DNA from 4 places in the Streptomyces sp. NPDC048442 genome. Region 1 is predicted to be linked to each of the others. Evidence: riboswitches for the same ligand, from Rfam matches in the RefSeq annotation. Region 1 holds a riboswitch; each other region holds the start of a gene.

Region 1 (7,340 bases):
CGCCGCCACCGCATAGAGGTGCTCGTGACGAAGGACAGCGGCGGCGACGCGACCGCCCCCAAGCTGACCGCCGCCCGCGAGGCCGGGATCCCGGTGGTCGTGGTGCGCCGGCCGCCGGTGCCCGCGGGCGTACCGGTGGCCGACACCCCCGAGGCGGCCGTCACCTGGCTCATCAGTGGTGACAGCCACCTCAAGAGGTGACGGTTCAGGCCTCCGGGTAGCGGCGCGGGGTCCACACGATCTGGCTCCCGTCGCCGCGCCGCACCCACTGCGTCTGCGAGGACCCGACGAGCAGGATGGTCCGCATGTCGACCTCCTCAGGCACGAGATCGCCGAGCCGCACGGTGCGTACGCTCTCCTCAGGACCGCCGACGTCCCGGCCGAGTACCACCGGGGTGTCCGGCGAACGGTGCTCCAGGAGCACGGCCTTGGCCTTGCCGACCTGCCAGGTGCGGCTGCGTGAACCGGGGTTGTACAGCGCGAGCACCAGGTCCGCCGACGCGGCGGCCCGCAGCCGCTGCGCGACGACCTCCCACGGCTTCAGCCGGTCCGAGAGCGAGATCGTCGCGTAGTCGTGGCCCAGCGGCGCACCCGCCTTCGCGGCGGCGGCGTTGGCCGCCGTCACCCCCGGCAGCACCCGTACGGGCACGTCCGCGTACTCGTCCTGCGAGGCGACCTCCAGGACGGCGGTCGCCATGGCGAACACGCCCGGGTCACCGCCCGACACCACGGCCACCCGCCGCCCGCGCCGCGCCAGGTCGAGGGCGAACTCGGCGCGCTCCGACTCCACCTTGTTGTCGGAGCCGTGCCGGACTTGCCCCGGCCGCACCGGCACCCGCGCCAGGTACGTCGTGTACCCGACCAGGTCGTCGGCCGCGGCCAGCGCACCACGCGTCTGAGGCGTCAGCCACAGCGGCCCGGCGGGCCCGGTGCCGACCACGACGACCTCACCGGTACCTGAGCGTTCCACCGGCGGCGAGGTGTGCGCGGATCCGATCCGGCTGGGCAGCACCGCCACCGCGAAGTACGGCACCGAGTCGGCGTCCACGTCGGCCAGTTCACCGGTACGTTCCCCGGCCATGGTCGCGCGCTCCACGTAGCGGGCCTCGGCCAGCCGCCCCGACGCCTCGAAGGCACCGCGCACGGCGGGGAACGTACGCCCCAGCTTCATCACCACCGCGGAGTCGGTCGCCGCCAGCCGCGCCGTCAGCTCCTCCTGAGGCAGCGTGCCGGGCAGGATCGTCAGCACCTCCTCGCCCTCGACGAGCGGGGTGCCGAGCCGGGCAGCGGCGGCGCTCACCGAGGTGACCCCGGGGATCACCTCGGTGGGGAAACGGTCCGCGAGCCGCTTGTGCATGTGCATGTACGAGCCGTAGAAGAGCGGGTCGCCCTCCGCGAGCACGGCGACGGTGCGCCCCGCGTCGAGGTGCACGGCGAGCCGGGCCGCCGCCTCCTCGTAGAACTCCTCCAGCGCGCCCCGGTAACCGCCCGGGTGGTCCGTCGTCTCCGTCGTGACGGGATAGACCAGCGCCTCCTCGACGTGGTCCGCACGGATGTGCTTCGCCGCGATGGACCGCGCTATCGACCGCCCGTGCCGGGCGCTGTGGTACGCGATCACATCGGCCTCGGCGATGATCTCCACCGCGCGTACGGTCATCAGGGAGGGGTCGCCGGGGCCGAGCCCGACTCCGTACAACCGCCCCCTGCTCTGCTCGCTCACGCTCACTCTTCCTCGCTGGCGATCGCGTTGAGCGCGGCGGCGGCCATGGCGCTGCCGCCCCGCCTGCCGCGCACGATCAGGTGCTCAAGACCGGACCCGTGCACAGCGAGGGCGTCCTTGGACTCCGCCGCGCCCACGAAACCGACCGGGACGCCGATGACGGCCGCCGGGCGCGGGGCGCCCGCCTCGATCATTTCGAGCAGTCGGAACAGCGAAGTCGGCGCGTTGCCGACGGCGACGACGGAGCCTTCGAGACGGTCGCGCCACAGCTCCATCGCGGCGGCGCTGCGGGTCGTGCCGAGCTCCTTCGCGAGGGCGGGCACCGAGGGGTCGGACAGCGTGCACAGCACGTCGTTGTCCGCGGGCAGCCGCTTGCGGGTGACGCCGCTGGCGACCATCTGCACGTCGCACAGGATGGGCGCACCGGCCCGCAGCGCGGCCCTGGCGTCGGCCACCACGTTCGGGCTGAACACGAGGTCCTGCACGAGGTCGACCATGCCGCAGGCGTGGATCATACGGACCGCGACCTGGCTGACGTCGGCGGGCAGGCCCGCCAGGTCCGCCTCGGCGCGGATCGTGGCGAAGGACTGGCGGTAGATCGCCGGTCCGTCCTTCTCGTACTGATGCACTGTGCTGTCGCTCTCTTCTGCGGATGCGGATGCGGATGCGGATGCGGTTACGGATTGCGGATACGGACGTGATGGATCGGAAGGGTGGTGCAGGCGGTGCAGCGGTGTCAGTCCCGCGTCCCGCGAGCGGCCGCCACCGTGGCGGACAACGCGTGCGAACCTCCGGGAACGAGGACCGGCTCGTCGCGGATACTGCCCCTTACGACGGCGACCTCGTGGCCCTCGGCTGTGGCGACCACGTCGACCCGGTCACCGTGCGGATGCCCGCACCGGCGCGCACACCCGGACCAGTAGACAGGAAGCGCCCCGACAGGTCCCACAGCGGCCCCCGCCAGGGCCCGTACGTCGGAGAGGGACTTCGCACAGCCGGGCCGGCCGATGCAGGCGCCGACACCGGTCCAGGGCGAGTCCGCCCCGATGACCAGACCGGCTTCGCCCAGCGCGTGCAGCGCACCGGCGGCCCGTTCCGGGGCGACCCCGGGCACGACGACGCCGCGCCACGGGGTCAGCCGCAGCGTCCCGTCACCGTGCTGCCCGGCGGTGTCCGCCAGCAGCCGCCACTGTGCCGCGGTGATACGCCCGAGGGGCACGCCCACGGACAGGGCCGCGGTGGCACGCCCCGCCCCGGTCACGATGCCGGGCCCGGGAGCCGCCGCCGCACGGGGCCGTGGGGGGCTCGGAGCGAGCTCCGCGCCGACACCGGCCGACCGCAGCGCCCGTACCACCTCCATGAGGAGCGCGTCGGCGCCGTCGGGCAGATCGGCCACCCGCCAGGTGCCCGCGTCCGGCGCACTGTCGAGGAACGTTTCGGCGGCGACCAGCGCGGCCCGCGCCGCCTGTCCGTACGGGACGAGCACCGCCTCCCGCGCCGTACCCATGCGCAGCAGCGCCCGGTCGCCGTCGTGAGCCGGGAGTTCCCCGTCGCCGCCTTGCGCCGGCAGCCTGTCGCCGCCCCGCGCCAGCAGCGTCACGTCGCCGCCCAGTGCGTCCACGTCGCCGCGGCCGTCGTCGAGAGCGAACAGGAACCGCCCCGACAGCGCCGCCGCCCGGTCGCTCCCGCACAGCAGCCCGTCGAGCTCCGACAGCCACGGACCGACGTCGGCCCGCCCCAAGTTGTCGAGTCCCGACAGGGGAGAGGCCACGATGTTCCGTACCCGCTCGTGCCGTTCGGAGGGCAGCAGCCCCGATCCGCCCAGCACCCGGGCCAGTTCGCCGCCGCAGTCCGCCGTCAGGGCGCGCAGCTGCACATTGCCGCGGGAAGTGAGGTGAATGTCACCATCGCCCCACCGCCCGGCCAACTCACCGAGCGCATCGGCCTGTCCCGCGGCCAGCACGCCACCGGGCACGCGCACCCGCGCCAGCGCCCCGTCGTCCGCGCGGTGCAGCCGCAGGGACCCCGGGCACGCGTCACCACGGGTCCTGGCAGAGCTCTCTCCCGCGGGCAGCGGCGAAATGGCAGGTGGGGACATGGCGGCGAGCATACCGACCCGCACCCGGCCGCCGTTCGACAACCGGGTGCCGCCGCCTTGACCCGGGGCCCTAATATGCCTGGTGGCGGGCCTTCGGGCCCGTTGTCGCCACCGAAGGCGACAGAGGAGGAAGCCCGGTGCGATTCCGGCGCGGTCCCGCCACTGTGAGTCCGGCCCACCGGCCGGACGAGTCAGGAACTCCTTTCCCCAAGCTCCCGGCTCCGGCCGGGCGGGGGAATCCATCGACGATCACCGCCCGGGGCGTGGACACCCCGAGGAAGGCCCGACGCCGCATGATCCTGCTCCTGTCGACGTCCGACACCGACCTGCTCAGTGCCCGTTCCTCGGACGGCCCGGTCAGCTACCGCTACGCCAACCCCTCCCGGCTCCCGCTGTCCGACCTCCCCGAGCTCCTCGACGGCACCGACCTCGTCGTCGTGCGCCTCCTCGGCGGTGTCCGCGCCTGGCAGGACGGCCTCGACCAGGTCCTCGCCACCGGCCGCCCCGTCGTCGTCCTCACCGGTGAACAGGCCCCGGACGCCCAGCTGATGGCAGCCTCCACCGTCCCCGTCGGCATCGCCGCCGAGGCCCACGCCTACCTGGCGCACGGCGGCCCCGCCAACCTGGAGCAGCTCGCCCGGTTCCTCTCCGACACCGTCCTGCTCACCGGCCACGGCTTCGAGTCGCCCGCACCCGCACCCTCATGGGGGCCGCTGGAGCGCACGGCCCGCGAGGTCGAGGGACCGACCGTCGCGGTCCTCTACTACCGCGCCCACCACATGAGCGGCAACACCGCCTTCATCGACGCCCTGTGCGGCGAGATCGAGGCCGCCGGAGCCCGGCCGCTGCCGCTGTACGTCGCCTCGCTGCGCACCCCCGAGCCCGAACTCATCGACGCACTGAGGGCCGCCGACGCCATCGTCACCACCGTCCTCGCCGCGGGCGGCACCCGCCCCGCCGAGGCATCGGCCGGCGGCGACGACGAGTCCTGGGACGCGGGCGCCCTCACCGGCCTCGACATCCCCATCCTCCAGGCGCTCTGCCTGACCAGTTCGCGCAGCGACTGGGAGGACAACGACGAGGGCGTCTCGCCGCTCGACGCGGCCAGCCAGATCGCCGTCCCCGAGTTCGACGGCCGCCTGATCACCGTCCCGTTCTCCTTCAAGGAGATCGACGAGGACGGCCTGCCCGCGTACGTCGCCGACACCGAGCGCGCCGCCCGCGTCGCCGGAATCGCCGTACGCCACGCACGACTTCGGCACATCCCCAACGCCGACAAGCGCATCGCCCTCGTCCTCTCCGCGTACCCGACGAAGCACTCCCGGATCGGCAACGCGGTCGGCCTCGACACCCCCGCCAGCGCCATCGCCCTGCTCCGCCGCCTCAAGGAGGAGGGCTACGACTTCGGTACCAAGGAGATCCCCGGCCTCGTCTCCGGCGACGGCGACGAACTGATCTACGCGCTCATCGAGGCCGGCGGCCACGACCAGGAATGGCTCACCGAGGAGCAGCTGGCCCGCAACCCGGTCCGCATCCCGGCCGCCGACTACCGGCGCTGGTTCGCGACCCTGCCCGCCGAGCTCCGCGACTCCGTCGACCAGCACTGGGGCCAGGCACCCGGCGAGATGTTCGTCGACCGCTCCGCCAACCCGGAGGGCGACATCGTGCTGGCCGCCCTGCGGTTCGGCAACCTGCTCATCCTCATCCAGCCGCCGCGCGGCTTCGGCGAGAACCCGATCGCGATCTACCACGACCCCGATCTGCCGCCGTCCCACCACTACCTGGCCGCCTACCGCTGGATCGCCGCGTCCGCCGCCGACAACGGCTTCGGCGCCGACGCGATGATCCACCTCGGCAAGCACGGCAACCTGGAGTGGCTGCCCGGCAAGAACGCCGGACTCTCCGCCGCCTGCGGCCCCGACGCCGCCCTCGGCGACATCCCCCTCATCTACCCGTTCCTGGTCAACGACCCGGGCGAGGGCACCCAGGCCAAGCGCCGCGTGCACGCCACCCTCGTCGACCACCTGGTGCCGCCGATGGCCCGCGCCGACAGCTACGGCGACATCGCCCGCCTGGAACAACTCCTCGACGAGCACGCCCAGATCGCGTCCATGGACCCGGCGAAGCTGCCCGCGATCCGCGCCCAGATCTGGACGCTCATCCAGGCCGCGAAGCTCGACCACGACCTGGGGCTGCAGGACCGCCCCGAGGACGAGGGCTTCGACGAGTTCATCATGCATCTCGACGGCTGGCTCTGCGAGATCAAGGACGTCCAGATCCGCGACGGCCTGCACGTACTCGGCGGCGCCCCCGCCGGAGCCGCCCGCGTCAACCTGGTCCTGGCGATCCTGCGCGCCCGCCAGATCTGGGGCGGCACCGCGTCCCTGCCCGGCCTGCGCGAGGCCCTCGGCCTCGACGAGTCCGCCGCGCGGCGCACCGCCGCCGACGAGATCGAGGAGCAGGCCAGGACCCTCGTACAGGCGATGGAGGACGCCGACTGGGACCCGTCCGCAGTCGCCGGCGTCGCTGCCGGCCAGCCGCAGTCGGTCGCCGACATCCTCGACTTCGCCGCCCGCGAGGTCGTCCCGCGCCTGGCCGCCACCACCGACGAACTCACCCACGCCGTCCACGCGTTGAACGGCGGCTTCGTCCCGGCAGGCCCCTCGGGATCCCCGCTCCGCGGCCTCGTCAACGTCCTGCCGACCGGCCGCAACTTCTACTCCGTCGACCCCAAGGCCGTGCCCTCCAAGCTCGCCTGGGAGACCGGCCAGGCCCTCGCCGACTCCCTCGTGGAGCGGTACAGGGCCGACAACGGCGAGTGGCCCACCTCCGTCGGCCTCTCCCTCTGGGGTACGAGCGCCATGCGCACGGCCGGCGACGACATCGCAGAAGCCTTCGCGCTCCTCGGCGTCCGCCCCGTCTGGGACGACGCCTCGCGCCGCGTCACCGGCCTCGAAGCGATCCCGACCGCCGAACTCGGCCGCCCCCGCATCGACGTCACCCTGCGCATCTCGGGCTTCTTCCGCGACGCGTTCCCGCACACCATCGGCCTCCTCGACGACGCGGTCCGCCTCGCCGCGTCCCTGGAGGAGCCCGACGACATCAACTACGTACGCGCCCACACCCAGGCCGACCTCGCCGAACACGGCGACGAACGCCGCGCCACCACCCGCATCTTCGGCTCCCGCCCCGGCACGTACGGCGCGGGCCTCCTCCAGCTGATCGACTCCCGCGACTGGCGCACCGACGCCGACCTCGCCGAGGTCTACACGGTCTGGGGCGGCTACGCCTACGGCCGCGAACTCGACGGCCGCCCGGCCCGCGAGGAGATGGAAACGGCGTACAAGCGCATCGAGGTCGCGGCCAAGAACACCGACACCCGCGAACACGACATCGCCGACTCGGACGACTACTTCCAGTACCACGGCGGCATGGTCGCCACCGTCCGCGCGCTCAAGGGCAAGGCTCCCCAGGCGTACATCGGCGACTCCACCCGCCCCGAGACGGTCCGTACCCGCACCC
Region 2 (7,340 bases), on a different contig from region 1:
AAGTCGAGTTCGCCGGAGAGGATCTTCGGCAGGAAGTACGACTTCTGCTCGTCGGTGCCGTACTGCATGATCGTCGGCCCGACGGTGTTGAGCGCCATCAGCGGCAGCGGTACGCCCGCCTGGGCGGCCTCGTCGAAGAAGACGTACTGCTCCATGGGGGTCAGCCCACGCCCGCCGTACTCCTTCGGCCAGCCGACGCCGAGCCAGCCGTCGGCGCCGAGGCGGCGGACGGTCTCGCGGTAGAAGCGCTTCTGGGCGGCCGGGTCGGCGTACCTGGCGTAGACGTGGTCGGGGACGAGCGTGGTGAAGTAGGCGCGCAGCTCGGTGCGCAACTGCTGCTGCTCGGGCGTGTATTCGAGGTGCACGGGCCCTCCAGGCGTCTGGCGGAGCGTCTTGCGTACGGCAGGTCGCTGCGGCGGCGCACACAGTAGAACGTGTTGCAGGAATGCGGAAGGGGTGTGGCCGGGGGCGGGGGGCGTCCCGCAACTCGGTGGGGGCGCCCCGAGACGACGGCCGGGGCGACGTCCCGGCCGGGTGCACCGACTCCGGTCGGTCACCCCCGGGCCGGACACCCGCGCCGGCCGAACGCACACAGCCGGGACGGACACCCCCGGGAACCGGACGCACACCCGGGCCGGACACCCTCGCCACCCGCACCCGCACCCCCGGAACCGACACCCCCGCCGGCCGGACGCACACCCGGGCCGGACACTCCCGCCACCCGGACGGGCACCCCACCAGCCGGACGCGCACCCCCTGGACCGGCACCCCTGGGGACTGGACGCGCGCCCGGGCCGGACACCCCCGCCACCCGCACCCGCACCCCCGGAACCGACACCCCCTCCAGCCGGACGGACACTCCTGGGAACTGGACGCGCACCCGGCCCGGACACCCCCGCCACCCGCACGCGCACCCCCAGGGCGGGCATCCCACCAGCCGAACGGGCACCTCCGGGACCGACACCCTCGGGGCCGGACGCGCTCCTCCCGCCTTCCGGTAGCCCCGTGCCCCGTCCCCACCACCCGCCCCTGACGGCCGCACCCACGGAACTCCAGCCGTCGTACGCACAAGGGCTCCCCCGACAACCGTCCGCACGCGCTCCCTGGTATTCGCCTGCGGACCCCCGGGCTGTCGTCCCGTACTGAGATTCCCGGGCAGCCACCCGCATCCGGCTGTCCGGGAGTCGCCCGCCCGACTCCCGGGCCGCCGCCCCGTACAGGACGCCCCGGGAGCTTTCCCTACGGCACTCCGGCGACCGGTCCGCATGCGGCGCCCCCGGACAGTCGCCTATGCGGAACCCCGGCAGCCACCCGCAGCGGGGCATCGCACGGCACCTCTGCGACCGTCCGTGCCGTCTCTGCGGCCAGTCACCCGTACGACTCACCCGTACGACGGCTTGCGGTCGCCGAGCGGGCCGGGCGCGGACAGCATGACGGTGGCTGCATCCGTCGATACCGGAGGACCCCCATGACCACCGTCCGTGACCTGATGACCCCCGACGTCCGCTCCATCCCGGCGACCGAGACCCTCGACCGGGCCGCCCAGCTGATGCGCGAGCACCACATCGGTGCCCTGCCGGTGACGGGCAGCGACGGCGCCCTGGCCGGCATCGTCACCGACCGCGACATCGTCGTGAAGTGCATCGCCGCCGGTCACGACCCGTCCAAGGCCACCGCAGGCGACCTGGCCGAGGGCACGCCGCTGTCGGTCGACGTGACCGCCGACTCCGACGAGGCCGTTCGCGTGATGAGCGACGCCCGCATCCGCCGCCTGCTGGTGCTCGACGACGGCGCACCGGTCGGCATGGTCACCGAGGCCGACCTGGCACGGGCGCTGCCCGCCGACCAGCTGGTGACGTTCGTGAGCGCCGTGTACGCGGGCCGCTGAGCCCCCGGGCCCGCAGACGGCAACACAGGGGTGTGCCCCGCGCGAGACGCGGGGCACACCCATGTTTCGTACGGCGTCGCGCAGGGGTTCAGGGCAGCGACGACTCGATCGCCGCGCGCCCTTCCTTCTCCAGCCGCTTGCGCGCCCACTCCAGGTTCCCCGGTGTGAGGTCGCGGCCCGAGGCGAGCACCAGGTCCTCGGGGGTCGCGTCGTCGCTGCCGCCACTGTGCAGCAGACTGTCGGGGGTCACTTCCGACGGATCCGGTCCCTGCTCGCTCATGCCGCCTCCTGGGGAATCGTGCGGACACATCCAGCGCATGTCCCTCTTGTCACGCATTCTTCTGCCCTCGCGCGCGGTCCGCACCTCCGGGATGCGTACACCTTCCGAGTGGGGCAGCGTGTGGTCATGAGCGACATGACCGACGACACCGGCGGCCTGCCCGAGGACGACGGCGTCCTGGACGCCCAGGACACGCTGATCAGCGACGACCTCGACTACGACCCCCTGGACGCGGGCATCGATCCACCGGACCGCTGGTCGCCCGCCGAGTCCTTCGGAACGACGGCGGAGGAGGCGCGGCGCGGCGAATCACTGGACCAGCTGCTCGCCGAGGAGGAACCGGACACTCCGCAGCCGGCCGGGGACGAGATCGGCGACGAGTACGCCGACGATCTGGATCTGGATCCGTCGGACGGCCCGTGACACCCGTGGCGCCACCGGGACACCAGTGGTGCCACCGGGACACCAGTGGTCCCGGCGGGACACCCGTGACTCCCGTGTGCCGCCCCCCGACGGGGAGGGCGGCACACGAGCCGCAGGCCGCCGGCAGGCGGACCTGTCAGCGCCCTGTGCCCGTCACCGCGCGGCGTCCGGCGGGAGCTCCGCCCGTACCCGTCGTGCCGCCGCCGTCATCCGCTCCAGTGCCGGGCGCACCTCGTCCCAGCCGCGGGTCTTCAGACCGCAGTCGGGGTTGATCCACAGCCGCTGCGACGGTACGGCGCGCAGCGCGCGGTCGACCAGGTCGGAGACCTCCCGTTCGGCCGGGACGCGCGGCGAGTGGATGTCGTACACGCCGGGTCCGACCTCGCGCGGGTAGCCCACCCGGGCGAGTTCGTCGGCGATCTGCATGTGCGAGCGGGCCGCCTCCAGGCTGATCACGTCGGCGTCGAGGTCGTCGATGGCGCCGATGATCTCGCCGAACTCGGCGTAGCACATGTGGGTGTGGATCTGGGTGGCCGCCCGCACCCCGGAGGTGCTGAGCCGGAACGACTCGGTGGCCCATTCCAGGTAGGCCGCCCGGTCGGCGGCCCGCAGCGGCAGCGTCTCGCGCAGTGCGGGCTCGTCCACCTGGATGACCGAACTGCCCGCCGCCTCAAGGTCGTTGACCTCGTCACGCAGGGCGAGTGCGACCTGCCGGGCGGTGTCGCCGAGCGGCTGGTCGTCCCGTACGAACGACCAGGCGAGCATGGTCACGGGCCCGGTGAGCATGCCCTTGACGGGCTTCGCGGTCAGCGACTGGGCGTACGAGGTCCACGCCACGGTCATCGGCGCGGGCCGCGACACGTCGCCCGCCAGGATCGGCGGCCGGACGTAGCGGGTGCCGTATGACTGGACCCAGCCGTGCCGGGTGGCGAGATAGCCGGTGAGCTGTTCGGCGAAGTACTGGACCATGTCGTTGCGTTCGGGCTCGCCGTGCACCAGTACGTCGAGGCCGGCCTTCTCCTGGAAGGAGATCACCTCGCGGATCTCGGTGGCGATCCGTTCGTCGTACGCGGCCCTGTCGATCCGTCCCGACCTCAAATCCGCGCGGGCGGTGCGCAGTTCGCGGGTCTGCGGGAAGGAGCCGATGGTGGTCGTCGGCAACTGCGGCAGTCCGAGTGCGGCCTGCTGGAGGGCGGCCCGTTCGGGGTACGGGAGGTCGCGGCGGGCGTCGGTGGCGGTGACGGCGGCGGTACGGGCGCGCACCGCCGGGTCGCGGGTCAGCGCGGAGGCCGCCCGGGACTCCCACGCCGCCTTGTTCGCATCGAGTTGGGGGGCGATGGCGTCGGTGCCTTCGCGCAGGGCGCGGGCCAGGGTGACGACCTCGCCGGTCTTCTGGCGGGCGAATGCCAGCCAGCGGGCGATCTCGGGGTCCACCTCGGTTTCGGCGTCCGCGTCGAGCGGGACGTGCAGCAGGGAGCAGGACGGGGCAACGTCGACCCGGTCGGCGAGGCCGAGGAGGGTGGCGAGGGTGGTGAGCGAACGGGCGAGGTCGTTGATCCACACATTGCGCCCGTCGACGACGCCCGCGACGAGCCGCTTGCCGGGCAGTCCGCCCACGGCGGCGAGCGCTTCGACATGGGCGGCGGCGGGCCCGGTGAAGTCCAGCGCCAGCCCTTCCACCGGGCTCTGGGCGAGCACCGGCAGTGCGTCGCCGAGCCGGTCGAAGTACGAGGCGAGAAGGAGCTGCGGCCGGTCGGTGAGCGCACCGAGGTCGCGGTAGACGCGGGCGACGGTGTTCAGGACCGCGGGCGACTGGTCCTGTACGAGGGCGGGTTCGTCGAGCTGCACCCAACTCGCCCCGGCCGCCCGGAGATCGGCGAGCACCTCCGCGTACACGGGCAGCAGCCGGTCCACGAGCGTGAGGGGTTCGAAGCCGTCGGCGACGCCGGGGGCGGGCTTGGCGAGCAGCAGGAAGGTGACCGGGCCGACGAGCACGGGCCGTGGTTCGGCGAGGCCCAGCGCGAGCGCCTCGCGCAGCTGGTCCACGAGCCGCGTCGAGTCGGCGGCGAAGACGGTGTCGGGCCCCAACTCGGGCACCAAATAGTGGTAGTTGGTGTCGAACCACTTGGTCATTTCGAGCGGTGCGACCTCGGCGGTGCCGCGCGCCATGGCGAAGTAGCCGTCGAGCGGGTCGGCGGCGAAGGCGTCCCGGTGCCGTTCGGGAATCGCGCCGAGGGTGACGGCGGCGTCCAGGACGTGGTCGTACAACGAGAAGTCGCCGACGGGGACTTCGGTGATTCCGGCGTCGGCAAGCTGCTGCCAGACGTCGCGGCGCAGGGCTGCCGCGGTGTCGCGCAGCTCGTCCGCGCCGGCGCGGCCGGCCCAGTACGCCTCGGTGGCCTTCTTCAGTTCGCGGTGCGGGCCCTGCCGGGGGTAGCCGTGCACGGTGGCGCAGGCGGGCTGCGGGGTGACGGCACCGGGGGTTGCGGGGGTGGCGGTTCGGTCTGCCACGGAACTCTCCTTCGCGAGTCGCGGGGGATCCCGGGCGGCTCGCGTGAGGAGGATCAAGTCGGCGCAGAAACAGCGGAGTCGGGGATCTGGGGTGCCCTGAGCACCTGGACCCGTACACGTAGCCCGCCTGCTTCCCACCGGCCCTCCCACGAGGCCGCCGAGATCGCCGTACGCACGGGTGGCGTACGGGCAGTGGCAGGTCTTCGGACTCGCGGACACGCCAGGGATCACTCCCCGGCACCTACCGGCCGCCGCTTCCCGGACCGCGAGGTACTCGTTCGTACCGGTCCAGTGCGTATGACGGCTTTCGTTCCCACTCACCGCTGCGGGGCAGTCCCGGATTCACACCGGGTTCCCTCTTGCGACGCTTCCGCCTGGCGGGCGGAGCGAACCAGCTGCGCCGCCACACTAACCCCTCGCGGGGCGGCGGCGCACGTGACGTCCGCCTCCCGGTCCGCCCGGCGTCCCTCCCCCGGTCCGCCCGGCGTCCCTCCCCCGGTGCGCCCGGCCTCCACCGCCAACCGGCCTACCCCGGTGGGGGGAATTCCGGCTCCGCGGGCTGAACCCGGCCCTCCCGTGGGGCACCTGTGCCCCATGGCTGACGCGCCCCGCTCCCACCGGCCGCCGCACCGGCGCCGTGCGCGCGCGGTGCTGCCCGCATGCGTCGCGGCGACCGCCGCGGTGTTCGTCGTGTGCGCCGTGCTTGCCGCGCTGGCGATGTCGGGGCTGCCCGGGGCCGATGCCGCGCCGGACGCGCGTCCGCTGTCCGCCGCCGAGTCCGAGGGCATGTCGGACGGCACGGACACCGAACTGCGGGTGCTCGCCGGGACTCCGCGCAGGAGCACCGGCCGCAGTCCGGTGCTCCGGCCCGTCCGTACGGTACGAACCGCCTTCCGTGCACGCCCTGTTGGGCGGGCGGGAGCGGTTGCCTGGACCTGGGCGCACACCCGGGTTCCGGAGCCGTGTCCGGTGCGCTGCGTGGTGCTGCGCTGCTGAGGAGGCCCCCGCCCGCACACCCGCGCGGGCGACCCGCAGGCCCCCTGGCAATCAGCGCAAATCACCGCAATCACTGCACGAGAGAAGGCTTTGCCATGCCCATCGACCCGTTCCTCGCCCTCAACGCCATGATCCGCGCCGAAGTGACCCGGACCGCCGAACCCGCGGCCGAGCACACGGGCAGGCCCACGGCCGAGCCCACCGCCCGGCCCACCGCCCGGCCCGCCGCACCGCGCGACACCCGTACCGGTGAGGCCGACTCCCCTACCGGCGACGTGGGTTGATCCACCCGGCCGGGGGCGCCGCTCTGCCCCCGGCCCGTACGGGCGGTCGTGTCACTCCGCGTGCAGCGCGTCCACGACCGCCATCCGCCGCACCCGCCTGGCGGGCAGGACCGCGGCGGCCAGGCCGATCAGGACGGTGACCGCCAGGAGTCCGGCGATCATGAGGCCCGGGGTGTGCTGGATTCCGTACTCCTGGGTCACCGAACGGCCCGCGAGCCATCCGTAGACCAGGCCCAGCACGGTTCCGGCGACCGCGCCGGTGAGCGACAGCAGGACGGCCTCCAGGGTGAGCATCCCGCGCAACTGGCCGCCGCTGAGGCCGATCGCGCGCAGCATGCCGATCTCGCGGGTGCGTTCGTCGACGCCGAGCATGAGGGTCGCGGCGACGCCCAGGGCGGCGATCGCCATCGTGAAGGCGAGCAGCACCGCCGCGATCATGACCATGCGGTCGAGCATCGTACGGAAGAACTCGGCCTCGGCTCCCGCGTCGTGGACCCGTACCGTCGGCTGGTCGAGCAGTGCCTTGTCCAGGAGCTTGCGGGCCTCCTCGTGCGAGAGGCCGTCGGCGGGGCTGATCCAGGCGGTGGTGACGGGGGCGCGGGGGGCGATGCGGTCCATGGTGCGGGGGGTGACGAAGTACGAGGCCTCGGGGACGACCGCGAACGGGTAGCCCGAGGCGCCGGGGGCGACGTCCAGGCCGGCCGGGTGGGCGGTGCGGGCGCTGCCGTAGGAGGCCAGGGCCTGGCCGTCGCCGAGCTTGCGGGCCTGGTCGGCGCCCTCCATGCCCGTGTTGAGGAGGGCGGGGTCGGCGCTCGCGACGATCATCTTCCGGCCGGCGCGGGCGCCCGCGTCGATCGTGGCGGTGCGGACCGGGACCGTCCGCAGCCCCTTCTCCTTGCCGAGCACGGCCAGTGCCGCCCCGGGAACCTGCTTCTTGTCGGTGACCAGCGAGAACGAT
Region 3 (7,340 bases), on a different contig from region 1:
TCGGGTCACACGCAGCTGCCCGACGGCAAGCTGCTGGTCGCGGGCGGTACGAAGCAGTACGAGAAGCTCGAGGGTGACGTCACCAAGGCCGGTGGCCTGATGGTCGTGCACAACGAGAACCCGGACAAGCCGATAACGCTGCCCGCCGGCACGGTCTTCACCGGCAAGAAGAACGGCAAGTCGTACGTCACCAAGGACCCGGTCCTGGTCGAGAAGGCCAAGAAGGTCTTCGACAAGAACACCGGCCGGTTCCTGCGCAACGACCCGGGTCTCGGCCGTATCTACGTCGAGGCCAAGCAGACCGGCAAGCAGTACGAGACGGGCGCCCAGGACAACTACGCCATCCCCTCGCTGACCGGCGTCGACGCCCGCAACACCTACGGCGTGGCCGAGAAGCTGGCCCTGGATAAGAAGGACTTCCAGGGCATCCGGGAGGCCTACGAGTTCGACCCGGTCTCGGAGAAGTACATCACCGTCGACCCGATGAACGAGGCCCGCTGGTACCCCTCGCTGACCACGCTCAAGGACGGCAAGGTCCTGGCGACGTCCGGTCTCGACGACATCGGCCAGATCGTCCCGGGCAAGGACGAGATCTACAACCCGAAGACGAAGACCTGGAAGTACACGGGCTTCGAGCGGCGGCTGCCGACCTACCCGTCGCTGTTCCTGCTGGACGACGGCAAGCTCTTCTACTCGGGCTCCAACGCCGGTTACGGCCCGGCCGACGTCGGCCGCGAGCCCGGCATCTGGAACATCGACAACAACAACTTCAAGAAGATCCCGGGCATGAGCGACCCGGACCAGCTGGAGACCTCGGCGTCGGTCATGCTGCCGCCCGCGCAGGACCAGAAGTTCATGGTCATCGGCGGTGGCGGCGTCGGCGAGTCCGAGAAGTCCTCCGAGAAGACCCGGCTGGTCGACACCAAGATGCCCAACCCGGCCTTCAAGGACGGGCCCTCGCTCGACAAGGGCACCCGCTACCCCAGCGCCTCGCTGATGCCGGACGACACGGTGCTGGTCACCGGCGGCTCCGAGGACTACCGCGGGCGCAGCGACTCCAACATCCGTGAGGCCCGTACGTACGACCCGAAGTCCAACCAGTTCAAGCGGCTCGCGGACCCGAACGTGGGGCGCAACTACCACTCGGGTTCGGTGCTGCTTCCCGACGGACGGGTCATGATCGCGGGTTCCGACTCGCTCTACTCGGACAAGGCCAACACCCGGCCCGGCGTCTTCGAGCAGCGCATCGAGATCTACACCCCGCCGTACCTCTACCGCGACTCGCGGCCCAAGCTCACCGACGGGCCGAAGAAGATCGCGCGGGGCGGCTCGGGCACCTTCAAGTCGCAGCACGCGTCGTCGATCAAGACGGCGAAGCTGATGCGGCCGAGCTCCGTCACGCACATGACGGACATGGACCAGCGCAGCATCGCGCTGGACGTCAAGAAGACGGCCGACGGCATCACGGTCACCGTCCCGGCGAACCGCGCACTGGTGCCCTCCGGGAGCTACATGCTGTTCGTGACGGACGACCAGGGCACGCCTTCCGAGGCGGTCTGGGTCGAGGTTCCGTAACCACGGCACGGAGCACATGAGTGCATACGAGTAAGGGGCGCCCTCCGTGGAGGGCGCCCCTTACTCATTGCGTCACTTACCTGGCACTTGTTGCGTCACTTACTTGGCGTTCTTCGCCAGCTCCACCGCGTAGTCCGCGAACCAGCGGCCGGCCTGCGGGCCGCCCTTGCAGTCGCCGTCCGACTCACCGGGGCGCTTGATCCACAGCAGCGCGTGCACCTGCGGGTCACCGGTCGCGGTGGTGGGCGCCTCGCCGAGGGCGCGTCCTGGCGGGTTGCACCAGCGCTCCTCGGGCTTGCCACCGGTCCAGGGCCCGTTGCCGTTGCGGCTGGTGTCGATGACGAACGGCTTGTTGCCGACCTTCGCGGAGAGCTCCTTGCCGTACTTCTTGCTCTCCTCGGTGGTGTAGAAGTTCGACACGTTCACCGAGAAGCCGTCGGCCGCGTCGACGCCCGACCACTTCAGCGGCTCGAAGATCTGGTCCGGCTTGCCCCAGCCCGCGTTGCCCGCGTCCAGGTAGACCTTGGTCTTCGGCTGCTGCTTGAGGGTCTTGATCGCGCCCTTGAGGAGGTCGTAGCGCTCCTCGTGGAACTTGTCAGGGGTGCACTTGTCGACCATGTGCAGCACCGCGTCCGGTTCCAGGATCACGGTGGCCGGGCGGTCGCCGATGCCCTCGGCGACCTCCTTGACGAAGGCGCGGTAGGCGTTGCCGTCGGCGGCGCCGCCGCCGGAGAAGTTGCCGCAGTCGCGGTGCGGGATGTTGTAGACGACCAGGATCGCCTCGCGGTCGGCCTGGGCGGCGGCCTCGGTGAAGCCCTTGGCCTGCTCCTTGGCGTTCTCCGGGATCAGCCACTCGCCGGCCGGCTGCTGGGCGATCTTCTTGATCAGGTCCTGCTTGCCCTTGTCGTCCTCGTCGGCGAGCGCCTTGGCCGCCTTGGCGTCCGGATTGACCCAGTACGGGTCGTCACCCTTGGGCAGTTGGGAGACCGGCGGATTCTTCCCCGCACTCCCGCCGTCGCCCCCTTCGCCGCCCGAAGTGCAGCCGGTCAGGAGCAGCGCGGCCCCCACCGCGACCGCTCCCACTGCTCGCACTCGTCCGCTGTAACTGCCGTACATCGACTCCCCCTTGGGCGCCTTTGCGAAGACCGACCTTCTCGAAAGCTCTCGAAGGTGACCGTCTCGAAGATGAAAGAAATTCCGAGGCAGCCCCCCAGGCGCCCCTGCCCGGACAGATCCGGTCGAATCCAATCCTGACACACCGGGCCCCGCCCCCACGCGGCGTGCCCTGCTTCGTCGAGAACCTGTTGCACCGCGTTCAACCAGCCCGTTCGGGGGCATCCGGATACGATGAGGCGGTCCGAAGGACACACTTCTATCCTCTTCGCAGCACACTTCCGACACACTTGGCAGTACCCGGACAGCACCCTCGGAGGGAGTGCGTGGTCAGCACCCGTATGGCCGCCCTGCTCGACGAGCTGGCGGTCCGCCGCACTGCCGGACTCGACGAGTCCTTCGCCCGCCACTGCTCCGAGGCCCTGGGAGTGGACGGGCTTGCCGTCACGCTCTCCCGCGGCACCCCCACGCAGCAGAGCGGCGAACCGGTGTGGTTCTCGGGGTCCGCGAGCGTGGCGCTGGAGGATCTCCAGTTCACTCTCGGCGAGGGGCCCGGCACGGACGCGCTGCGCACCGGCCGGCTCGTCCTGGAGGGCGACCTGGGGCTGGTCTCGCGGGAGCGCTGGCCCGGTTTCCTGCCCGCCGCCGAGATGCTCGGGGTGCGGGCGGTGTTCTCCGTACCGCTGCAGATCGGCGCGATCCTGGTGGGGGTCCTGACCTGTCACCGGGCCGACCCCGCCCCGCTGGACCAGGAGTCGCTCGCCAACCTGCTGGTGTTCGCGGACGCGCTGACCCTGACCCTGCTGGGCAGTACGGAGAGCGCGGGACCCGGCACCGGCAGCTGGCTCGCGGCGGACGCGTCCCTGTACCGGGCGGAGGTGCACCAGGCCACCGGGATGATCTCGGTCCGGCTCGGCGTGCCCCCCGCGGCGGCCCTGGTACGGCTGCGGGCTTATGCGTACGCCGCCGAAGCGCCCATCCTGGAAGTAGCCAGGGATGTGGTGGCGCGGCGGCTGCGCTTCACCTCCGACGGGGCGCTGCGCGACGGCGACGGATCGGAATCGACACGATGACTCATGGGAAGCGCCCCGGGCGCCCCGCCCGGCAGCATGACAGATGTGGGTGACAGGCATGGACAGCAACGTGCGCGAACAGAAGATCGCGACGGCTTTCGTCGAGCTGGCCGACACTCTGGTCGACGACTTCGACGTGATCGAGTTTCTGCAACGGCTGGCCGTCCGCTGCGTCGAGCTGCTCGATGTGTCGGCCGCCGGGCTGATGCTGGTCAACCAGCGCGGCCAGCTGCAGACCGCGGCGTCGTCCGACGAGCGCGCCTGGCTGCTCGACCTGCTGGAGATCCAGCACCAGGAGGGCCCCTGCCTGGACTGCTTCCACAGCCGTACGACCGTTCTGCCGGTCTCCCTGGACACCGCGGAGATCCTGGAGCGCTGGCCGGTGTTCGCTCCGCGCGCCCGGGAGTACGGCTTCCACGCCACGTACGCGATCCCGCTGCGGCTGCGCGACACGGTGATCGGCGCCCTCAACCTGTTCGTCACCACGCCCCGGCTGGAGCTGGGGCCCGGTGACGTGGAGCTGGCGCAGGCCCTCGCGGACGCCGCGACCATCGGCATCCTCCAGCAGCGCACCATCCGGCAGAGCGAGCTGCTCACCGGGCAGCTCCAGTCGGCGCTGACCAGCCGGGTGCGCCTGGAGCAGGCCAAGGGGATGCTCGCCGAGCGGTGGGCGGTCTCGGTGGACGAAGCGTTCGCCGGGATGCGGTCGTACGCACGCCGGAATCAGCTGGCGCTGTCGGAGGTGGCGCTGGAGCTGGTACAGGGGACGCTGGACTCGGAGGCGGTCCGTGCGAAGCCGCGTACGGAACCCCGCAAGGAATCCCGTAAGGAGTCCCGCGGGACGCCCCGCACCCAGGACAAGAGCGGAGAAAACGGTTCTCGCTGACGCGGTGGGGACAACTGGGGCTACACCCGCAGCGACTTTGCTGTGACATTGCGTCAATTCCCCTATGGAGAACGGAGCTTGAGCCCTCTAGAGTGGGAGGGCGGCCCCAGCCCCCGGCCCGCAGTTCCGAGTTGGTTTCTCCAGAACCTCCCGCGACGGCGCCGGGCTTCTCCCGCAGTTCGTGCGCGCGCGGTCGAGGACCGGCCCGGCCGACGGCTCCGGGGGGAGCGAGCAGTCGGCCGGGCCAGGTGCTTCTCACGCCCCCCTGAGCGTTCTCGCGCCCCCCTGGGGCGTATTGACAGTGCACTGCCAGGCTGGGACTCTCCGGAGGACAACTCCACACTTCGAGGCGACGGTAAGCAGGAACTCCGGTGCGATTCCGGGGCGGTCCCGCCACTGTGACCACAGCTGCCGCATGCGGCTGTGGGAGTCAGGAACTGACCCGTCGTCCTCCTGCCATGGGGCGTGGAAACCCCAGAAGGAGGCTCACCCGACATGTCCGTGTCTGCCCAGCAGTCCGCACAGACCACCGACCTGGCTGCCGCGACCACCCGCACCCGGGATCTGATGATCCTGGCCGCCGCGGTGATCGTGGCCCTGATCGCGCTGTACGCCGTGTTCATGGACAACGGCCACATCATCTCCGCGACCGGCAGCTACCTGCACGAGTTCTCGCACGACGGCCGGCACCTCTTCGGTGCCCCTTGCCACTGATCGGGGCCGTACGCACCATGAACAACCCGAGTCCCGTACTTCCCCTGCTCGGCCGCGGTCTCGCGGCGGGCGGGGCCGCAGGCCTGGTCACCGGCCTGTTCTCGCTGCTGCTCGCCGAACCCGTGATGGACAGGGCGATCGTCCTCGAAGAGGCGCGTTCGGCCAAGGCGGAGGCGGCGGAGCACGCGCACGCGGCGGCGGGCGCCGTCGCGGAGCACCACGAGGAACTGTTCTCCCGCTCCCAGCAGCACTTCGGCCTGGTCGTCACGGCCGTCGTCGCCGGCCTGGCCCTGGGCGCGCTGTTCGCGGTCGCCTATGCGCTGGTGCACCGCCGTACCGGCTTCCTCGTACGGGCGTGGCCGCGGGCCCTCGCGTTCTGCGCCGCCGCGTTCGTCGCGGTCGCGCTGCTGCCGGGGCTGCGTTACCCGGCAGCCCCGCCCGGCGTCGGCGACGCCAACACCGTCGGCGAGCGCCAGACGCTGTGGCTGGCCGCCGTCGTCATCTCGGTCCTGGGCATGCTGCTGGCCTGGCAGGTGTACGTACGCCTGGCGGGCAAGGCGGACCCGGTGCGGCACGGGGCGGTGTTCCTGATCGGGGCGGCCACCCTCGCCGTACTGTTCCTGCTGCCCGGCAATCCGGACGAAGTCCCCGTACCCGCAACGCTGTTGTGGGACTTCCGGGTGCTGTCGCTCGGGTCGCAGGTGCTGCTGTGGGCCGTGTTCGCGGCGGTCTTCGGCGGTCTTGGGCTGCGTGCCACGAAGCGGGCCGGATCACCCGCCCCCGCTCGGGCCGCGTCCTCTCAGGCTGCGTCTTCTCAAGACTCGGCACCGGCGACCGCCGGGGCCTGAGTGACGCCCGTCAGATAGGCGGAGACGACCACATTGGCCGTGTAGGAGCGGGCGTTGTGGTCGTACGTACCGCCGCAGGTGATCAGGCGCAGCTCGGCGCGGCCGTCCTCGCGGGGTCCGTAGACCTTCTTCGCGTCGAACTTGTCGCGGCTGAAGACCTGGACGTCTTCGACGGTGAACTCGGTGACTGTTCCGTCCGCCCCGGTGATCTTGATCTTTTCGCCGGGACGGGCGGAGCTGAGGCCGTAGAACACGGCCGGTTTGCTCCTGGTGTCGACGTGCCCCACGAACAGGGCGACTCCGCTCGCTCCGGGGCGGGTGCCGTTCCGGTACCAGCCGACCTCGCGCGGCTGCTCGTACGGCGGCGGGTCGACCGCACCTCCGGCGTCGAGTCCGCGCGCGCTGACCGGCGCTTTGATGCCGAGCGAGGGGACGTCGAGGCGGCCGGGGCGTACGCCCGTGACCGGTTCGTGCGCGTCGGGCAGTTCGACCTGCAGCAGTGGGCGTCCCACCGCGGCCACGTCACCGGTGGTCGGAGCGGCGTTGCCGCTCGGGCCGTTGGTGAGGTCGCGGCCCCACAGCCACAGTCCTAGGAGCAGCACCGCCCAGGCGATGCCGGTGAGCATCCGGCCTTTGCCGGAAGCGGTCTGGTCGGAGCTCATTGCTGCGGGGCTCCCTTCGGGCGGGTTTGTTGCCTTCGTGCGGGTTCGTTGTGGCTGGTCGCGCCCACGCGGCGGAGCCGCAGATTCGACACAGCCCCGCGCCCCTAAAGGCGCTTGCGGCGGCGGGCCGAGCGGCCGGCGATGGCGATGGCGGCGGCGGCCGCGAGGCCGAGGCCGATCAGGGTGTGCGAGGTGCCGGGGCCGTCGGACTCTGCAGCCAGGGCGGTGCCGCCGCCGCCCGCGCGGACGGGGGCGGTCGGTTCGGTCCTGTGGTGGACGACGGTGACGTTGCCGCTGGCGCTGCCGTCGCCGTCCTCGCACTTGACGTGGATGCCGTAGTCGCGCCCCTGGGCGTCGGAGCGGATGCGCGCCTCGGCGAACAGGCCGCCGTCGGCCGCGGGGTTGAAGTACGCGGGCGAGGAGAACGCCTCCGACGTGCCGACGGCCTTCTTGCCGTTGCAGATGTGGA
Region 4 (7,340 bases), on a different contig from region 1:
GCTCCTGCTCTGGGCTCTCGCCGGTGTGGTCCTCGTGGGCGGTGTCGGCCTCGGCTGGGCGTACTTCACGCTCGACGGGAACCTCAAGAGCGTCGACATCGACGGTGCCCTCGGCAGCAGCAGACCGCCGGAGACCGACAACGGCTCCCTCGACATCCTGGTCCTCGGCTCCGACTCGCGGCAGGGCGACGAGAACAACAAGTACGGCAAGGACGTCGGCAACGCCCGCTCCGACACCGCGATGATCGTGCACATCCACAAGGGGAACGAGAAGGCCAGCGTCGTCTCGATCCCCCGCGACACCCTGGTCTCCCGCCCCGAGTGCCAGGGCCGCACCAAGCTCCGGCCGGCCGCCGAGCGGCAGATGTTCAACACCGCGTTCGAGATCGGCGGGCCCGTCTGTGCGGTGAAGACCGCCGAGCAGCTGTCCGGCATCCGCATGGACCACTACCTCGAAGTCGACTTCAGCGGCTTCAAGAAGCTCGTCGACACCCTCGGCGGCGTCTCCCTCACCACCAACAAGGCGATCAAGGACCCCAAGAGCCACCTCGATCTCCCGGCCGGCACCAACCAGCTGAACGGTGAGCAGTCCCTCGGTCTCGTACGTACGCGAAAGAGCGTCGGCGACGGCAGCGACCTCGGCCGCATCCAGCTCCAGCAGGCGTTCGTCAAGGCCCTGATGGACCAGCTCAAGGACATCGGCGTCTTCAGCAACCCGAAGAAGCTCTACGACCTCGCCGACACCGCCACTCAGACACTCACCACCGACTCGGAGCTCAGCTCGGTGACCTCCCTGATCGCATTCGCCAACAGTCTGACCGGCATCGATCCGAAGAACATGAACATGATCACGCTGCCCATCGACTACGACATAAAGGACAGCGACCGCGTCGTCCCGCTGAAGGAACAGTCCGACCTGCTCTGGCTGGCGCTCCGGGCGGACAAGCCGATCCCCCCAGGGGTCACCGACGACTCGGCGGGCAACAAGGTCGACGCGGGCAAGGTCGTCGTGGGGAACTGAGCAGCCTCAGCAGGCAGGCGGCCCCGCCACCCTCGTCGAAGCAGGCCACGGGCGTGGGGCGATGCTCATGTGTCCGTCCTTCCGCCCCCGGCCGTACCGGCCCCGGCCCTGGCCCCGGCTTCGGCCCAAATCCGGGCGGCGGGTAGATTTTCGGGCTGATCCTCCGTACACCTGCCGCCCGCCGTCCACCGCCTGCCGCCTGCCGCCTGCCGCCTAGGAAATGCGCTTCCCATGAGTCTCGACGCCGCCCAGCGTCCCGCATCCGACCGCCCTGCTCCACCGGAGCCCGAGGTGCGCCGGTGGAGGATCGTGGGCCGGGCTCCGGCGCGGCCGGCGCCGGCTGCCGCTCTGCACAGTGTCGGCGTCGCCACCGCCGTCCTGCTGGGGCTCGTCGCCATCGGTGCGGCGATCCACGAGCCCGTACTCATACCCTCCCTCGCCGCGAGCGCCGCGCTCGTGCACAGTGCGCCGACCATGCCGCTGGCCCAGCCCCGCAGCGTGATCGTCGGCCACCTGCTGGCGGCCGGGGTCGGCTACGGCGTGCTGGCGGCGGTGGGCAGCAGCGCCTGGGCCGCCGCCGTGGCGGCCGGGCTCACCCTGGCGCTGATGACGCTCGCGCGCACCCCGCACTCCCCCGCGTGCGCCACCACCGTGGTCATCGTGCTCCAGACGCCGGCCCCGGTCAGGTTCGTACCGCTGCTGATCGGGGCCGCTGTGCTGGTGGTACTGACGGAGTACGTCGCCTCCCGGCTGCGGCGCAACGCACCGAAGTACCCCGCCTACTGGTGGTAGTTCCCAGGGCCTGCTGAGGGTGGCTCTCAGGAGCCCGCGGCCCGGAACTTCTTCAGGTCCGCCGCGAGCGACGCGATCGCGGCGGGGTTGCGCGGGCTCTCCACCAGTTCCGCGTAGTCGAGGACGACGATCCGGTCGTTCTTGATCGCCGAGACGTTCGCCAGCGGCGGGTAGGACTTCAGGAACTTCCGCTTCTGCTCGGCGGTGGTGTCCCCGTAGTTGTTGATGACGATCACCTCGGGGTCGCGTTCGACGACGGTCTCCCAGCCCACCGTCGCCCAGCTGTCCTTGAGGTCCTTCATCACGTGGTCGCCGCCCGCCCTGGTGATGATGTCGTGCGGCGCGGCGTACAGACCGGAGGTGAACGGCTTGTCCTGCCCGCCGTCGTAGAGGAAGACCCGCGGCCGGTCGGCTCCCTTGAGCGCTCCGGCCTGCGCGCCGGCCACCTGTCCCCGGAACTTCGTGACGAGGGCCTCCGCGCGGTCCTCCACGTCGAAGATCCGGCCCAGGTTCCGCAGGTCTGTGTAGAGCGCGTCGAGCGGCGGCATCACGCCGCGGGCCGTGCCGCCCCGCCCGTTGCGGCAGGACTCGCTCAGGAGGTACGAGTCGATGCCGACCTTCTTCAGGTCGGCGGGGGTGAAGCCCTCGCCCTCGTTGAAGCCGTAGTTCCAGCCCGCGAAGACGAGGTCGGCGCGGGCGTCGAGGGCCATCTCCTTGTTGATCTGCTTCTTCGAGAGCCATGTGACCTTGCTGTAGCCGGCCTTCCAGGGCACGGAGTCGAGGTCGCCCTTGTCGTCGGGCATCACGAAGCCCGCCATGTTCTTTTCGAGGCCGAGCGCGAACATGATCTCGGTGATGCCGACGTCGTTGGTGACCACGCGCTGCGGGGCCTTGGCGTAGGTCTTCTTCTCGCCGCAGTTGTCGACGGTGACGGGGTAGTGGCTTCCGGCGGCCTTGTCGTCGGCGGCCGGCGTGACCTGTGCGCCGCAGCCGGTAAGAGCGACGGTGGCGAGGGAAGCGGCGACGGTGACGGCGGGTCGTATGCGCATGGGGCCGTGGTTCCTTACGGGGTGGCGGGCAGGAGGCGGTCGAACAGCAGCTGTACGGCGCCGGACTCGGGGTGCGGCACGCGGTGCGCCCGTACGCCGAAGACCTCGGCCAGCAGCTCGGGCGTGAGCACGTCGTGCGGGACGCCGTGGGCGACGATCCGGCCCGCGTCGATGACGTACAGCAGATCGCAGTGGAGGGCGGCGAGGTTGAGGTCGTGCAGTGCGGTGAGCACGGTCAGGCCGCTGCCGCGCACCAGGGCCAGTACGTCGAGCTGCTGGGCGATGTCGAGGTGATTGGTGGGCTCGTCGAGGACGAGCACCCGTGGCTGCTGGGCAAGCGCGCGGGCGATCAGGACGCGCTGCTTCTCGCCGCCGGAGAGGGTGACGAAGCCGCGTCCCGCGAGGTGGGCGGCGCCGACCCTGGCCAGCGCGGTCTCGCACACCTGCCGGTCCTCGTCGGTGGTGCGGGCCACCGACCGCTGGTGCGGCAGCCGTCCCATCGCCACGACCTCGGAGACAGTGAAGTCGAACTCGGCGACCGCTTCCTGGGGCAGCGCGGCCAGCCGCCTGGCGCCTTCGCGCGCGGTCATCGCGTGCAGGTCGTCGCCGTCGACGAGGACGGTTCCGCCGACGGGACGCAGCGCCCGGTAGACGCAGCGCAACAGGGTCGACTTCCCGCTGCCGTTGGGGCCGACGAGCCCGACGAGCTGCCCGTCGTCGGCGTGCAGCGTGACGTCCTCGACGAGGCGTGCCCCGGCGATCTCGACGGTCAGTTCGTCGATGTCGATACGCATCACACGCCTCCGAAGCTGTACGAGTTGCGGCGCATCAGCAGCACGAAGCACGGCACGCCGATGGCCGCGGTGAGGACGCCGACCGGGAGTTCGACGGGGGCGAGCACCGCGCGGGACAGGATGTCCACCCAGACCAGCAGGACCGCGCCCATGAGCGGGGCGACGGCGAGCAGCCGCCGGTGGTCGGCGCCGACCAGCATGCGTACGGCGTGCGGGACCATCAGGCCGACGAAGCCGATCGCCCCGCTGACCGCGACCACGGCGCCCGTGACGGCCGCGGTCACCAGGAACAGCTCCTTGCGCAGCCGTCCCGCGTCCACGCCGAGCGAGGCGGCGGTCTCGTCGCCCATGGCGAGGGCGTTGAGGCGGCGCGCCGACCACATGAGGTGGGTGAGGCCCGCCAGTACGGCGGTGGCGGCGATCGGTACGGAGGCCCAGTTGGCGCCGCCGAGGCTGCCGAGCAGCCACATCATCGCGGAGCGGGCGGCCTCGCCGCGTTCGGCGGCGAAGACCATGAAGGTGGTGATCGCCGAGAAGCCGTAGTACATCGCGGTGCCCGTCAGCACGAGCCGCAGCGGTGTCAGCCCGCGTGGCGTGCGGGCGATCGCGTACACCAGCGTCATCGCGAGGAGCGCGGAGCCGAAGGCGGCGGCGGACAGCGCCCAGACGCCGAGCGCGCCGAGCGCCCCGAAGAGCAGCACCGCGTTGGCGCCGACGGCCGCGCCCGACGAGATGCCGAGGACGAACGGGTCGGCCAGTGCGTTGCGCACCATGGCCTGCACGGCGACGCCGATGCCGGAAAGACCCGCCCCCACGACGGCGGCCAGTACGGCGCGCGGGAAGCGCAGTTCCCAGACGATGGTGTACGCCGGAACCTGCTCGGCGGATATGGTCCCGCCGCTCAACCCGGCCCACAGGTACCGCAGCACCTCGCCCCAGGTGAGCCCGGAAGCCCCGATGCCCGCCCCGCAGACCAGGGAGAGCAGGAGGGCGGCCCCCAGGACGACGACGAGCAGCGGCACGGACGCGCGCCGTGGCGGCGCGGGGCCGGCGCCGGCGCCGGCAGGGGTCGCATGCGAGGACGCGGTCGGCTGGTGTTCTGCGGTCGGCTGATGTTCGACGGACGTGGCCACGGGCGGTTCGCTTTCGCCTCGGGCCGTGCGCTGCGCGCCGGAAGCAGCGGCCCGGGACGCGGGGCGCCCTGTGCAGCACCTCTCGCAGTCCACGGCGAATTGACAGGAGCCTTCACCGCCGCGGGTAATCGGGCTCACGGAGCGTTGAGTCCACTCCGTCTACCGTTGCGGGTCAGCGCCGGACTCTCACCGGACTTCCCCCGCGGGGCGTCTGCAGCTTAACGCGTCGACCTGGCGGTATCCGCAGCCGCGGTCTCCCGGGACGGCTCGGCGAGGGTGGCACGGCGGAGGGCGGGGAGGGCCGCGGCAACGGCGAGCGTCGCGGCGACGCAGACCAGGCCGCCGGTGATCACGGCGGTGCGGGCGGTGGTGAGTTCGGCGAGGAAGCCGAGGCCCGCGTTGCCGAGCGCAGGGGAGACCGAGGCGGCGTCGATGAGGAGCAGGCCGACGAGGAGCCGGTGCCCCCGCACGTACCGCACGCCGTCCGCCACGGCCGCGAACGACTGGCTGACCCCCTTGCCCGTACGGCGGTGGCGGCGGGAGGCAGCGTGGAGCTGCAGGACGTCCTGCACGACCGCCCGCCCGCCCACCTGGGCCCCGCGGACCTGGAACACCTGCGACCGTCCTGGCTGCACCCGGCGGCCGAAACGGACACGGCGGGAACGGGCGCGGAGACGGACGTGGAGCTGCCGTATCCGAGCCGTCTCGGCGGGCTCAAGTTCCCTTCCCCCGACGCCCGGTTCGAGTTCTCGCTCACCCTCCTCACCGAGGGAGTCGCCGCACTCGCGCAGCAAGCGAAAGCCATCTGACCCGCCGCGCGGGAGCGGGCGGTCCAGGCGGCCCGCTCAGTCCCCGTAGCGCTCCAGCACGTCGAGCATCGCCTTCGGCTTCTGCCAGATGTCGCGTTCCTTGTGGGCCCAGTCGGACGCGGCCCGGCCGAGTGCGCGGGCCTCGTCGCGGTGGGCCGCCACCCAGCGCAGGCGCCGGGCCGTCGCCGCGACGTCGGGGACACCGCGTACTCCGCAGTGCCCCAAGTGCGGTTCGTACACGTCCTCCCAGTGCGACGGCGGTACGGCCAGTACGAGGTCGCCCGCGTCCCGGCAGACGTCGCCCTGCCCCTCGGACGACAGCGCGACCACGGGCAGACCGGTCGCCATGCCCTCGATCAGGGGCAGCCCGAAGCCCTCGCTGCCCAGCGCGAGCAGCACGTCGGCCCGCTCGTACCAGTGCAGGATGCCGCGGGTCGGCTCGTTCTCGTCCACGATCGTGACGCGGGGGTCCTGTGAGGTCAGGCCGCCGCGCCCCTCGGCGCCGAAGCGCGCCTTGATCACCAGGCGGGCGGTCGGATCGCCGTCGAAGGCCAGTCGCCAGGCGTCCACCGCCTGGGCGACGTGCTTGCGCGGTACGACCGTGCCGACGACCAGCGTGGTGATGCCCGCGCGCTCGGGGCGCGCCACCCAGGGGTACACGTCGGCGTCGACGCCGTCCGGGGTGACCTCGATGGGCACGGTGATCCCGCTGGCGCGGAACATGTCGGCGACGAACCTGGTCGGCACCATCAGGGCCCGTGCGCGGTTGAGCGGTCCGACCCAGCTCGCGGGCAGCCGGCTCGACTCCCACATCGTATGGATCAGGTGCGGGCGCGAAGCGAAGCGTTCGAGCTCCGGCCGCACCCACGAGTTGAAGAGCAGCGGGCCCGGTTCGAGCCCCCTGGACGCCGCCACGACGTCGAGCATTTCCGGGGACAGCCCGGCCTTCTCCAGTTTGAACGGGACCAGGTTGACCCGGACCCCGAGCCTGCTGAGGCCGACGACGATGTATTCGGAGATGCCCGCGTAGCCGTCGTGCACGTAGAACTCCCCCGCCAGGTTGACCGATCTGCTCACCGGTCGACCACCGTGAGTTCGCTCTCGCGCACCCATGCGAGGACCTCGTCCACCATGACGCCGAGCGGGGTGTCGGCGGTGAAGCCCAGCACCTCCGCGGCCTTCCGGGTGTCGGGCTTGCGGACGCGCACGTCGTCGGGGAAGGCCTCCTCGTGCCGGAGCACCAGCGGCTCTCCGGGGTTGACCCGGTTCCAGACGAACTCGGCGAGTTCGGCGATGGTGCACCCGTGCTGTCCGGAGAGGTTGAAGTCCTCGTTGTGCGCGGCCTGAGACTCCATGGCCAGGACGATGCCGCGGGCCATGTCCTTGGCGTGGGTGAAGGTGCGGAACTGGCGTCCGTCGCCGAGGATGCGGAACGGGTTCTCCCGTCGCAGCGCCCGCTCGACGAAGTCGGGGATGACGTGCCCGCGCACCATGTGCTGCTGCTCGCCGGAAGAGGTGCTGCCGTGCGTGGCGTGCCGCTCGCCCGCGCCGACGCAGTTGAACGGGCGGACGATGGTGTACGGCAGGCCGTACTGGGACCAGGCCGCCCTGGCGTAGTACTCGACGGCCAGCTTCTGGAATCCGTAGGCGGTGGCGGGCGGCGCCACGACCCGCTCGTCGCCCTCCCGGAATCCGCTGCCCGCGTGGCCCTCGTACACCATGGAGGAGCTGACGTAGGTGAC

The links. A riboswitch is a leader RNA that binds a small molecule or an ion and turns the genes downstream of it on or off. The one in region 1 is predicted to bind cobalamin.
Region 2: linked by a shared signal. The riboswitch ahead of metE (5-methyltetrahydropteroyltriglutamate--homocysteine S-methyltransferase) and the one ahead of cobN (cobaltochelatase subunit CobN) in region 1 are both predicted to bind cobalamin.
Region 3: linked by a shared signal. The riboswitch ahead of AB0D18_RS02890 (CbtB-domain containing protein) and the one ahead of cobN (cobaltochelatase subunit CobN) in region 1 are both predicted to bind cobalamin.
Region 4: linked by a shared signal. The riboswitch ahead of AB0D18_RS19505 (iron ABC transporter permease) and the one ahead of cobN (cobaltochelatase subunit CobN) in region 1 are both predicted to bind cobalamin.

Annotation. Positions count from the first base shown of each region.
Region 1 is NZ_JBEZKB010000011.1:218,048-225,387, reverse strand. It holds gene AB0D18_RS19220 (cobalt-precorrin-6A reductase) at 1-201, shown strand, start outside; gene AB0D18_RS19215 (precorrin-2 C(20)-methyltransferase) at 206-1,726, opposite strand; gene AB0D18_RS19210 (precorrin-8X methylmutase) at 1,723-2,349, opposite strand; gene AB0D18_RS19205 (hypothetical protein) at 2,457-3,830, opposite strand; cobalamin riboswitch at 3,908-4,035, shown strand; gene cobN (cobaltochelatase subunit CobN) at 4,112-7,340, shown strand, end outside.
Region 2 is NZ_JBEZKB010000006.1:92,022-99,361, forward strand. It holds gene AB0D18_RS11550 (acyl-CoA dehydrogenase family protein) at 1-365, opposite strand, end outside; gene AB0D18_RS11555 (CBS domain-containing protein) at 1,469-1,888, shown strand; gene AB0D18_RS11560 (hypothetical protein) at 1,977-2,168, opposite strand; gene AB0D18_RS11565 (hypothetical protein) at 2,295-2,591, shown strand; gene metE (5-methyltetrahydropteroyltriglutamate--homocysteine S-methyltransferase) at 2,745-5,102, opposite strand; cobalamin riboswitch at 5,279-5,513, opposite strand; gene AB0D18_RS11575 (hypothetical protein) at 5,697-6,098, shown strand; gene AB0D18_RS11580 (hypothetical protein) at 6,194-6,382, shown strand; gene AB0D18_RS11585 (FtsX-like permease family protein) at 6,434-7,340, opposite strand, start outside.
Region 3 is NZ_JBEZKB010000001.1:600,390-607,729, forward strand. It holds gene AB0D18_RS02870 (kelch motif-containing protein) at 1-1,575, shown strand, start outside; gene AB0D18_RS02875 (glycoside hydrolase family 6 protein) at 1,675-2,691, opposite strand; gene AB0D18_RS02880 (GAF and ANTAR domain-containing protein) at 3,015-3,761, shown strand; gene AB0D18_RS02885 (GAF and ANTAR domain-containing protein) at 3,820-4,647, shown strand; cobalamin riboswitch at 4,946-5,108, shown strand; gene AB0D18_RS02890 (CbtB-domain containing protein) at 5,143-5,361, shown strand; gene AB0D18_RS02895 (CbtA family protein) at 5,379-6,209, shown strand; gene AB0D18_RS02900 (class F sortase) at 6,176-6,871, opposite strand; gene AB0D18_RS02905 (hypothetical protein) at 6,976-7,340, opposite strand, start outside.
Region 4 is NZ_JBEZKB010000012.1:55,857-63,196, forward strand. It holds gene AB0D18_RS19485 (LCP family protein) at 1-1,021, shown strand, start outside; gene AB0D18_RS19490 (HPP family protein) at 1,253-1,813, shown strand; gene AB0D18_RS19495 (ABC transporter substrate-binding protein) at 1,840-2,862, opposite strand; gene AB0D18_RS19500 (ABC transporter ATP-binding protein) at 2,877-3,656, opposite strand; gene AB0D18_RS19505 (iron ABC transporter permease) at 3,656-4,678, opposite strand; cobalamin riboswitch at 4,892-5,035, opposite strand; gene AB0D18_RS19510 (hypothetical protein) at 5,008-5,361, opposite strand; gene AB0D18_RS19515 (hypothetical protein) at 5,338-5,598, shown strand; gene AB0D18_RS19520 (glycosyltransferase family 4 protein) at 5,635-6,675, opposite strand; gene AB0D18_RS19525 (NAD-dependent epimerase/dehydratase family protein) at 6,672-7,340, opposite strand, start outside.